Regions from separate parts of the Agrobacterium sp. NPDC090283 genome, predicted to be linked through region 3. Evidence: riboswitches for the same ligand, from Rfam matches in the RefSeq annotation. Region 3 holds a riboswitch; each other region holds the start of a gene.
What was found. A riboswitch is a leader RNA that binds a small molecule or an ion and turns the genes downstream of it on or off. The one in region 3 is predicted to bind cobalamin.
Positions count from the first base shown of each region.

Region 1: linked by a shared signal. The riboswitch ahead of ACIQUH_RS00055 (CbtB domain-containing protein) and the one ahead of bluB (5,6-dimethylbenzimidazole synthase) in region 3 are both predicted to bind cobalamin.
Region 2: linked by a shared signal. The riboswitch ahead of nrdH (glutaredoxin-like protein NrdH) and the one ahead of bluB (5,6-dimethylbenzimidazole synthase) in region 3 are both predicted to bind cobalamin.

Region 1 is NZ_JBIVYG010000001.1:6,633-9,988, forward strand. Features, by position in the region: gene ACIQUH_RS00045 (c-type cytochrome) at 1-311, shown strand, start outside; gene ACIQUH_RS00050 (c-type cytochrome) at 401-1,321, shown strand; cobalamin riboswitch at 1,460-1,696, shown strand; gene ACIQUH_RS00055 (CbtB domain-containing protein) at 1,856-2,038, shown strand; gene ACIQUH_RS00060 (CbtA family protein) at 2,050-2,760, shown strand; gene ACIQUH_RS00065 (hypothetical protein) at 2,765-3,079, shown strand; gene ACIQUH_RS00070 (type 1 glutamine amidotransferase family protein) at 3,249-3,356, opposite strand, start outside.
Region 2 is NZ_JBIVYG010000008.1:25,594-28,949, reverse strand. Features, by position in the region: gene nrdE (class 1b ribonucleoside-diphosphate reductase subunit alpha) at 1-1,078, opposite strand, end outside; gene nrdI (class Ib ribonucleoside-diphosphate reductase assembly flavoprotein NrdI) at 1,066-1,464, opposite strand; gene nrdH (glutaredoxin-like protein NrdH) at 1,477-1,698, opposite strand; cobalamin riboswitch at 2,006-2,230, opposite strand; gene ACIQUH_RS13410 (nucleoside triphosphate hydrolase) at 2,364-2,993, opposite strand; gene ACIQUH_RS13405 (ATP-binding cassette domain-containing protein) at 2,990-3,356, opposite strand, start outside.
Region 3 is NZ_JBIVYG010000013.1:80,161-83,516, forward strand. Features, by position in the region: gene ACIQUH_RS18545 (hypothetical protein) at 1-452, shown strand, start outside; gene bluB (5,6-dimethylbenzimidazole synthase) at 520-1,233, opposite strand; cobalamin riboswitch at 1,330-1,514, opposite strand; gene ACIQUH_RS18555 (hypothetical protein) at 1,600-2,430, opposite strand; gene ACIQUH_RS18560 (glyoxalase superfamily protein) at 2,623-3,000, shown strand; gene ACIQUH_RS18565 (NAD+ synthase) at 3,277-3,356, opposite strand, start outside.

The sequences.
Region 1 (3,356 bases), on a different contig from region 3:
CGCTCGCCGCCATCTCCAAGGGCGAAAAGCCCTTTGACGCCGATACCGTCAAGGCCGCCGTAACGACCATCAGCACCAATGCCAAGGCTTTCCCCGACCAGTTCCCCGCCGGCACCGAGACCGGCAGCGCGGCTGCTCCCGCCATCTGGGAAAATTTCGCGGACTTCAAGGCCAAGGCCGCCAAGCTCGGCACGGATGCGGACATGGTTCTCGCCAATCTCCCCACCGATCAGGCCGGCGTCGCCACCGCCATGAAGACGCTCGGCGCCGATTGCGGCACCTGCCACCAGACCTATCGTCTGAAGAAGTGATCGAATGATTCTGGAAACGCCGCTTCCCGGCGGCGTTTTCCCGGCGCGAAAGACGCCTGACCGGGTCAGGTGAGAATGGGGAGAGGGGTATGTCTTCCATCTGGACGAAACTCGTGGGCGGGGCCGTGGTCGCGGCCATTGCGGGCTACGGCATATTCGCCTGGGTCACTGCGCCTGAGCGGCAGGCGCCCAGCCACTGGGTGAGCCTTGGCGAGCCGGATCTCGCCAATGGCGAAACGCTGTTCTGGGCGGGCGGCTGCGCAAGCTGTCATGCCGCGCCCGATGCCAAGGGCGAGGGGCTGTTGACGCTTTCGGGCGGGCAGGCGCTGAAAAGCCCCTTCGGGACTTTTCATGTGCCCAATATTTCCTCCGATCCGCAGCATGGCATCGGCGGCTGGACGCTGGCGGAATTTGGCGATGCCATGACGCGCGGGGTGGGCAAGAACGGCGAACATCTCTACCCGTCCTTTCCCTATGCCTCCTATGCCCGCATGACGCAGAAGGACATCAACGATCTCTTCGGTTATCTGAAAGCCCTGCCGGCCAGCCAGAACGATGCGCCGGATCACGAGTTGCCGTTTCCTTTCAACCTGCGCATGGCGCTGGGCGGCTGGAAGTTCCTTTACTTCGATCCCTCGGCGCGGCCGCGCGTCGAGCTTGCCAATGCCAATGCCGAATTGCTGCGTGGCCAATATCTGGTGGAAGGACCCGGCCATTGCGGCGAATGCCACACGCCCCGTGATGCGCTCGGTGGCTTTGTGAAGGATCAGTGGCTGGCTGGCGGTCCCAATCCGGAGGGCGAGGGCCGCATTCCGGACATCACCCCCGGCTCGCAAAGCATCGGAAGCTGGGCCGAAGCCGATATTGCCAGCTATCTGGAAACCGGCTTCACCCCGGAATTCGACAGCGTCGGCGGCTCCATGGTCAAGGTGCAGCAGAACATGGCGCATCTGACGGCCGAAGACCGCGATGCGATTGCCGCCTATCTGAAGGCGATACCGGCGCGGTAGGGCCTGATACCTCTCCTCCGTCATCCTCGGGCTTGACCCGAGGATCCACCACCACGCCAGCCCATGGATCCTCGGGTCAAGCCCGAGGATGACGAACGAGAGGTGGGTAAGCGCCATTGACTCCCGACCCCGCCCATCGGATAACAATCCTGTGATGGTTCCTTCCGGACGTTCCGGAAGGTGAAAAGGGAACACGATAGGGAGCAATCCTCATTCGTGGCTGCCCCCGCAACTGTGAGCGGAGAGCCTGAAACGAAGTGCCACTGGCAGCCCTCTTGCCGGAAACCGCGGTTTCCAGGGCGAGGCTGATGCCGGGAAGGTGTTTCAGGTTTTGACCCGCAAGCCAGGAGACCTGCCATCACGGAAATGTCCATGCCGGCGGGGTGTCCGGAAGAGCGGAATGTCAGGGTGGCAAGATCAATGCTCCCTGTGTCAGTCTCGTATCCCCGTGGTGAAGTGTATCGCATGCGGTCCTGCGGCTTGTGCCGTTCGGTCGCGTCCAAGGGCGCGGGGTCGCGCCGGAGAGGGGTCACCATGTCCATCAACCAGAATACGGCCAATGCCGCCGTATCCGCAAAAACGGGCAGCTTCGCGCAATCGCTGACGGCGATCGTGCTGGGCCTGTTTGTCGTCGGTTTTGTCGGCTTTTCCCATGTGGAAGCCGTGCACAATGCCGCGCACGACACGCGCCATGCCAACGCCTTCCCCTGCCATTGAGGGGAAACGGCATGTCATCTTTTCGCAATATCGTCTTTACCGCCGTTCTCGTCGGTATTCTCGGCGGCTTCGCCGTGTCTGCCATGCAGGCGGTCAGTACCACGCCGCTCATCCTGCAGGCGGAAACCTATGAGAGCGCCGGCGAAGCGCCCCATAGCCATGATGCGCCGGCGCCCGGTGCCGCGGTTCCCGCCCATGAGCATAATGACGAAGCCTGGGCTCCGGCCGATGGTTTCGAGCGCACCGCCTATACCGTCGCCGCCAATGTGCTGACCGCTATCGGTTACGCGCTGGTGCTGACCGGTCTCATCTCGCTGCGCGGCACCAATACCGGCTGGCGTGAAGGCCTTCTCTGGGGCGTCGCCGGCTTTGCGGCCGTCATGCTCGCCCCGATGATCGGCCTGCCGCCGGAACTGCCGGGAAGCCCGGCCGCCGCGCTTGAGGCAAGGCAGATCTGGTGGCTCGCAACCGTTGCCGCAACCGCGGGCGGCATTGCGCTCATCGCCTTCCGCCGCGAACCCTGGGCGGTTCTGCTGGCGCTGGTGTTGATCGTCGCGCCCCATGTGGTGGGTGCGCCCCTGCCGCCGGAAGGCGAACATGCGCTGGCGCCGCTGCCGCTCGAGCGTCAGTTCATCGTCGCCGCCACCATCACCAGCTTCGTCTTCTGGGCCCTGATCGGCACGTTGAGCGCGTTTTTCCTGAAGCGCTTCCAGCAGGCTTGAAACCATGCAGGACGCAGCGCAATGGAGTGAGGAACTCGATGCGCTACGTTTTGCCGTTCCCGGTCACGGCGCTTTCTGCGCCGTGCACCGCCTTGCCTTCAAGGCGCTCCTTGGGGCAACACCGGGTCGCGAGGCGGCTCTCGCCTGTTTTCATGATCACGAGGCTGCCTTTATCGCTGCGGCGCTCAGCAAGATAAAACGTTCAAATTTGCCCGCCGGCCGCAGCCTGCATCTCAACAGCCGCGATATTCGCCGTGCGATCGCGGGTGAGGGCGATGCGTCGGCGGCGCGGGTGTGCCGGGTGCTTGATCGGCGGTAGTCATCGCTGTTCTCACCTCCGTCATCCCGGCCTTGAGCCGGGATCCAGTCAGCCCAAGTCCTTGGGCTGAAAAGACTCTTTTCGCCGCGCAGACGCGCGTCGGCTGGATTCCGGCTCAAGGCCGGAATGACGGAGAGAGCATATTAAAGACGGCAAAGGCCGGTCCGCCTCACCGGTGCTCCGCCGCAAAAACCTGAAGTTCCGCCTCGGCTTCCGGACCAAAGAGGCCGAGGTTTTTCAGAATTTCCACCGCGAAACTGACCGGCGCGCTGCCGGC
Region 2 (3,356 bases), on a different contig from region 3:
TGATCTTCTTCTTGCGGATGCGGCTGTCGGCGACCATTTCGTGGTATTTTTCGCTGACCGAAATCTCGGTAAACGGCACACCATAGACCCGCTCCACATCATAGGGCGAGAACAGGTACATATCCTCGTTATTGCGGGCGAGTTCGAAGGTGATGTCCGGGATCACCACGCCGAGCGACAGGGTCTTGATACGGATCTTTTCGTCGGCATTTTCACGCTTGGTATCGAGGAAGCGCATGATGTCAGGGTGGTGAGCATGTAGATAGACCGCGCCGGCACCCTGGCGTGCACCCAGTTGGTTGGCGTAGGAAAACGAATCTTCCAGCAGTTTCATGACAGGAATGACGCCGGAAGACTGGTTTTCGATCTGCTTGATCGGCGCGCCAGCCTCGCGAATATTGGTCAAGGAGAGCGCCACGCCGCCGCCGCGCTTGGAAAGCTGCAGCGCCGAATTGATGGAGCGGCCGATGCTTTCCATATTGTCTTCCACGCGCAGCAGAAAACACGAGACCAGCTCGCCGCGGCTCTTCTTGCCGGCATTGAGAAATGTCGGTGTTGCCGGCTGGAAGCGGCCGGAAATGATTTCATCGACCAGATTGCGGGCAAGCTGCTCATCACCACGCGCGAGAGCCAGCGCCACCATGCAGACGCGATCCTCATAACGCTCGAGATAACGTTTTCCGTCGAAGGTCTTCAGCGTGTAGGAGGTGTAATATTTGAAGGCGCCCAGAAAGGTCGGGAAGCGGAATTTCCGGGCATAAGCCTCGTCATAGAGGTCGCGGACGAAATTGAAGGAGTACTGATCCAGCACCTCCTGCTCATAATATCCCTCCGTCACCAGATAATCGAGTTTTTCCCTTAGGTTATGGAAAAACACCGTATTCTGGTTGACGTGCTGGAGGAAATATTGCCGGGCGGCGAGGCGATCCTTGTCGAGCTGGATCTTCCCGTTCTCGTCATAAAGGTTCAGCATCGCGTTCAGTGCGTGGTAGTCCAGAGCCGCATCGAGCGGTTTCTGGCTTGCTGCTACCGGCTGTTTGGCGTCCTTGCGCAGCGCGCTCGAGGTCAGCGTGTCCAAAATCGTTCCAATCCATGTTTGACGTTGGCGACATCTTCCTCCGTGCCGAGAAGCTCGAAGCGATAGAGAAACGGCACTGCGCACTTGCGCGAGACGATATCTCCGGCGGATGCGAAAGCTGCGCCAAAATTCGTGTTGCCCGCCGCGATGACGCCGCGAATGAGATTTCTGTTGGAGGGCTCGTTCAAGAACCGGATAACCGGTTTCGGCACGGCCCCTTTTGTGCCGCCGCCCCCATAGGTGGGGGTAACGAGCACATAGGGCTCCGACACCTGAGGCACGTCATCCTCAGCGCCGAGCGGCAGGCGAAACAAACGCCGTCCCAGTTTCAGAAGGAAACGATGGGTGTTTTCAGAGCGGCTGGAATAATAGACGATCAGGCCCATCGCCCCACCGCCTCAGCTGATCGAGCCAATCATGTCAGGCCGGAAACCCGCCCAATGGCGTTCGCCGGCGACGACCACGGGAACCTGCATATAACCAAGGCCACGGACGTGATCGAGCGCGTCAGCATCCTCGGAAATATCGACAATCTCATAGGGAACGCCGATGCGGTCGAGGGCGCGGTACGTGGCGGTGCATTGGACGCAGGCGGGTTTGCTGTAAACGGTGACGGTCATAATTTCCCTTTCGAAGCCGATTTAGGACACGGCTCAACATTGCCGATTGCACTCGCAATCGGGTGGCGATGGATCTGTCATTCAGGCAAAACGTGCAGCTTGGAGAGTTCGTCGCATTCCAGGCGGAAACCGGGTTTCCTTTTCCTGGCGATCTTCAAGCCGCGGAAAATCACTCTCTACGCCGACGAGCGTAGCAACTCAAAAGAATGCACTGGCATGACTTCACCCCGAAGCTTGTTCTGGAGGGGGCAGAAAAGGGCGAACGCAAATCATTTGCGTCATACACCTTCCTCCGGACACCCCGCCCGTGGACGTTTGCGCTCAAGGCAGGTCTCCTGACTTGCGGGTCACAACATCTATCCCGGCCTTCCCGGAGCTTTCAGCCCCAGTGACCCAAATCGGAACGATGCTCACCGCTTACAGTTGCGGGGGCAGTTTCGGCCTTGCTCCGCCAGGATGGCGTTACGCACCGAATTCCCGTCTTAGCTCCCAATCCTTGCGAATCGGAAGAACCTCGAACACCACATATAGTATATGAGGAAATTTTCGCGTCAATGAATAGACACACAAAAGCCCCACCCTGTGGATCAAAAAGATTCAACACATGGTCAACAAAGGCTTAACGGCAAATGCGCTTTGCGGCTGAAGAACGGAAAAGCGTTAATCTATTCCCAGATATCGATGCGAATATCGGCGGGACGGGCGTTTTCGATCACCCTTTTTCCGTTGGGAAGATCGTTCTCGAATAGTTTGGCGTGGATTTGAGCGGCATCGAGACCATAGCCCAACCATCTGTTGCGCAGCCTCTCTTCCAGCACCGCGACGGAGGGACCCACAAGGATGGTGAGGTCGAAGCTCCTGGAAAGCGTCGTCCACGGCGCTTCGTTCAGCAGCAGGTAGTTGCCTTCGGCAAGGACGAAACGTGTTTCCGGTACGATAGCGCGGGCGGACGCAATGGCGATTTCGCGGGAACGGTCGAAAACCGGGACAAGGACTTCCTGGCCGCCTTTACGAACGGCCGACACTATATCGAGGAAGCCGCGCACATCGAAAGTTTCGGGCGCGCCCTTTCGCGACAGCAGCCCCCGCTCCTCAAGAATACCGTTATCCATATGGAAGCCGTCCATCGGCAGAACGGCGGCCGTCTCGCCGCGCGTGAGCAAAGCATCACAAAGGGCGTCCGCCAGCGTGGATTTGCCGGCCCCAGGGGGACCGGCTATGGCAACGATAAAACGGGATCTACCTTCTGCCCGCCGAAGAACATCCTCGACGATCGTTTCAAGCTTCAGCGTCATGCGGCAAGCGTTTCCTTCGGCGCTTCCTTGGCACCGGTCATGAAGGCGACGGCATCCGACATCGAATAGTCCTTCGGATTGATGACGCACAGGCGCTTGCCCAGCCGGTGAATATGGATGCGATCCGCAACCTCGAAGACATGCGGCATGTTATGCGAGATCAGGACGATCGGCAGGCCACGGGACCGTACATCGAGAATAAGCTCCAGAACACGCCGGCTTTCCTTAACGCCGAGTGCTGCCGTCGGCTCGTCGAGGATGACGACCTTGGAACCGAATGCCGCCGCACGCGCCACGGCCACACCCTGGCGCTGGCCACCGGAGAGGGTTTCCACCGCCTGATTGATGTTCTGGATCGTCATC
Region 3 (3,356 bases):
CCTGGTTTGGCGATCTTGCCGCCAATATCGTCGCTTTCCAGAGGGGCAACATCGTCTATCAGGGAACGCCCTATGGCGTCGATGCGGCTGTCGCCAGCCCGGCGAATGGCCGGCTCGCCACCATCGGCGCAATCTACAACCTCCCCTCGCCGTTGGGGGCGGCCGTTGCGGCGCTCAACATGAATGTCACGAAATCGGGCGTGACGACCAATATCACCAATGGCGTCGTTTCCGGCTTTTACGACGTACAGCAGCCGAATATGCGCAACCAGATCGGCATATCGCCGCGTCGGGCCGGCGAGGTCTTCAGTCAGCCGGGCGATAGCGGCAGCGCCGTCATCGACACCGCCGGCAATAATGTCGTCGGATTGTTCTGGGGTGCAAGCGGCGCGATCAGCCTCGCCAGCCCCATTCACCCCATCCTCAATCTTTTTAACTGCACTGTCGTTTGAAGAGACGAAAGCCACCCTTCAAAGCCCACCCTTCCCGGTTTCGTCCGGGAGGGGTGGAGCCGCCCGGTCAACCGCCCCAGCGATTGCGGAACACCAGTTCCTCCAAAGGCACGCGCTGCCGCCAGCCTTTCACCGCCAGTTCCGGTTCAGTGTAAAGTTCGTTGACCCGGCCAAGGCACAGCCAGGCGACGATTTCAATATGGTCGGGAATACCAAGAATAATACGAATGTCGCTGTCGTGGAAAATGCTGACCCAGCCGACGCCGACGCCTTCGGCGCGGGCCGCGAGCCAGAGGTTCTGGATGGCGCAGACGGTGGAATAGACATCCGTGCGCGGATTGTGGGTGCGGCCCAGCACCACCTTGCCGCCCCGCGTCGGATCGCAGGTGACGCAGATGCTGAGTGGCGCCTTGCGGATGCCTTCAAGCTTGAGACTGCGATAAAGCGCCTGCTGCTCGCCGGCAAACATCGCCGCCGCCTCTTCATTGGCGCGGCTGAAGGCCACCCATGCCGCCTGGCGCACGGCGCCATCGGTAACGAGGGTGAAGTTCCACGGCTGCATGAAACCGACCGAGGGCGCCGAATGCGCCGCCTTCAGCAGGCGCTCGACAAGGGCGTCCGGCAGCGGATCTGGCAGGAACTGGTCGCGCACATCGCGCCGCGTCTCGATGGCGCGATAGATCGCCTCGCGCTCCGCGCCGGAAAACGGGCGGGCGGGTGAAAGCGCATGATCGCTTGAACTGGCTTGCAATGGATTGCCAGCGGACGGATCGGTCGGCATCGTTTAACCCCAACAATGCGGGCGCGCGGTTGCCGAAACCATGCCGGTTTTCGCATGCACGACGCGCCTCTTCAGCAACCTGCCGCCGTCCGCGCGGTTCGGTCTATCCTGCCAGGCCGGTCTTCTGACTCGGCTTCATCCGCCCCCTTTCGCCTTCCCGAATGACTTCAGTGGCATGAGAAAAAGGGCATCCGCCTCACAGCGCTGGGCACGTTCCGGTCTTTCACCGAATTCCCGATTCTCCCGCCTCAACGGCAGGCACCTGACCCAAAACCTATGGGCAAAAAAACTTGCAAATGCAAGTATCCCGCCGGTGGTGCGGCAAAGTGACCACGGGCGATCCCACACCTTCGCTCGTCCTGCCCGTCACTCTAGCGGAAAGTACCTGACATAAGCGAATTCATCCCCATCCGGTGACCAGTTGGGCGAGTTCATCGTGCCCTGCCCGCCGAAAAGCTCGAACAGCGTCTCGGCATTGCCGCCATCCATATCCATCAGCCGCACCCGCACGTCGAGGTCACGCGGATGGTCGAAGACGTCGCCGTCATAGGAGACGAACACCACCTTGTCACCTCTGGGTGACGGATGCGGAAACCAGTCGCCATAGGAGCTGTCGGTAATGCGTTCGACAGCGGAACCGTCCACCCGCACCCGCCAGATCTGCATCTGCCCGGTGCGGCTGGAATTAAAATAGATCCACGCACCATCCGGCGAATAATCCGGACCGTCATTACGGCCTTCGCCATGGGTCAGCCGCGTCTCGGTGGCAGTCTCGACATCCATGGAATAGATATCGAAGACCTGATCGCGAATGCCGCAATAGGCAAAGCTTTTCCCATCCGGCGACCAGCCGTGCCAGTAGGAAGGAAGGTTCCTCGTCATCAGCCGCGGTGCGCCTCCCATAGAGGACAGGAGATAGATGGCGCTCTTGCCGAATTCCACCTTGTCGGAGATGGCATAAAGCGAACCGTCAGGCGAAATGCCGTGATCGTTGTTGCAGAGCGCGGCAAAGCCGGTATCGACCTTTTCCGGCGCGGCCCTACCGGAAAGAGACAGGCGATAAAGCAGCCCCTCGCTGTTCAACAGCAGGTATTTTCCATCCGGCGACCAGTTCGGCGCTTCGAAGAGATCAGGCGTCTGCCACACCACCCGCATCTGCCGGGTGCGGATGTTGAAGATTTCGATGGAGCTGCGCATTCTGCCTCCCGGGCGTGTCTGTGTTCTCGCTCAAGGCGCTCGGCAATAGAGACATTCCGTTTGCATCCGCCATCGCCTCGATTATGATCCTAGGGCGGCAGGCACCGTCCTGCAAATTCAAACCGGAAAAAACGCCCGCGCCCCGGCACCGTCCGCGCCGCCTGCCGTTTCTCCCAGATCCGAGGTTCCGCGATGAATACCATCGCCGATCACGGCATCCGCTTCGGGCGGATCGCCGCCATGCTTCCTGTCAGGAATATCGAAAAGGCCCATGATTTTTACGTTGGCGTGCTGGGCTTCGAAAAGACCTTCGAAAACGGCACCCCCGTCGGTTTCATGATCCTCAAACAGGGCAATGCCGAGCTGCACCTGACATTGCAGCCCACCCACAAGGCAGCGCCCTTCAATGTCGCGCATATGATGGTCAGCGATGTCGATGCGCTGCACGCGCTGTGCAAGAGCCAGGGGCTGCGCATCATCAAGGGGCTGCAGGACAAGGATTATGGCCTGCGCGCCTTTGTGTTCGAAGACCCGGATGGCAACCGCATCGATGTGGGGCAGGTTATTTAAGGTAAGGAAGCGGCGCGGGTGCTCTCCGCGCCATTCACATATCCGCGCCGTGGACCGGGCGCATGCCACTTGTTTCTTCTCCCCGCCGGGGAGAAGTCCGCGGCAGCGGGATGAGGGGGTGAGGGTCGAGATAGATCGAGAGCTAGCCCCCTCATCCGACCCTTCGGGCCACCTTCTCCCCGGCGGGGAGAAGAAATTTGCCGCACCTTCGTACAGCAATCGCCCTGTTTATGAAGAAGATTCGGCGTTAACCACGCCTTCCGGAAACCGTCGCAATCACCGATCCCTAAACCGGTTGGTGATCGGATAACGCCGGTCACGCCCAAAGTTCTTCTTGGTGATCTTCACGCCCGGCG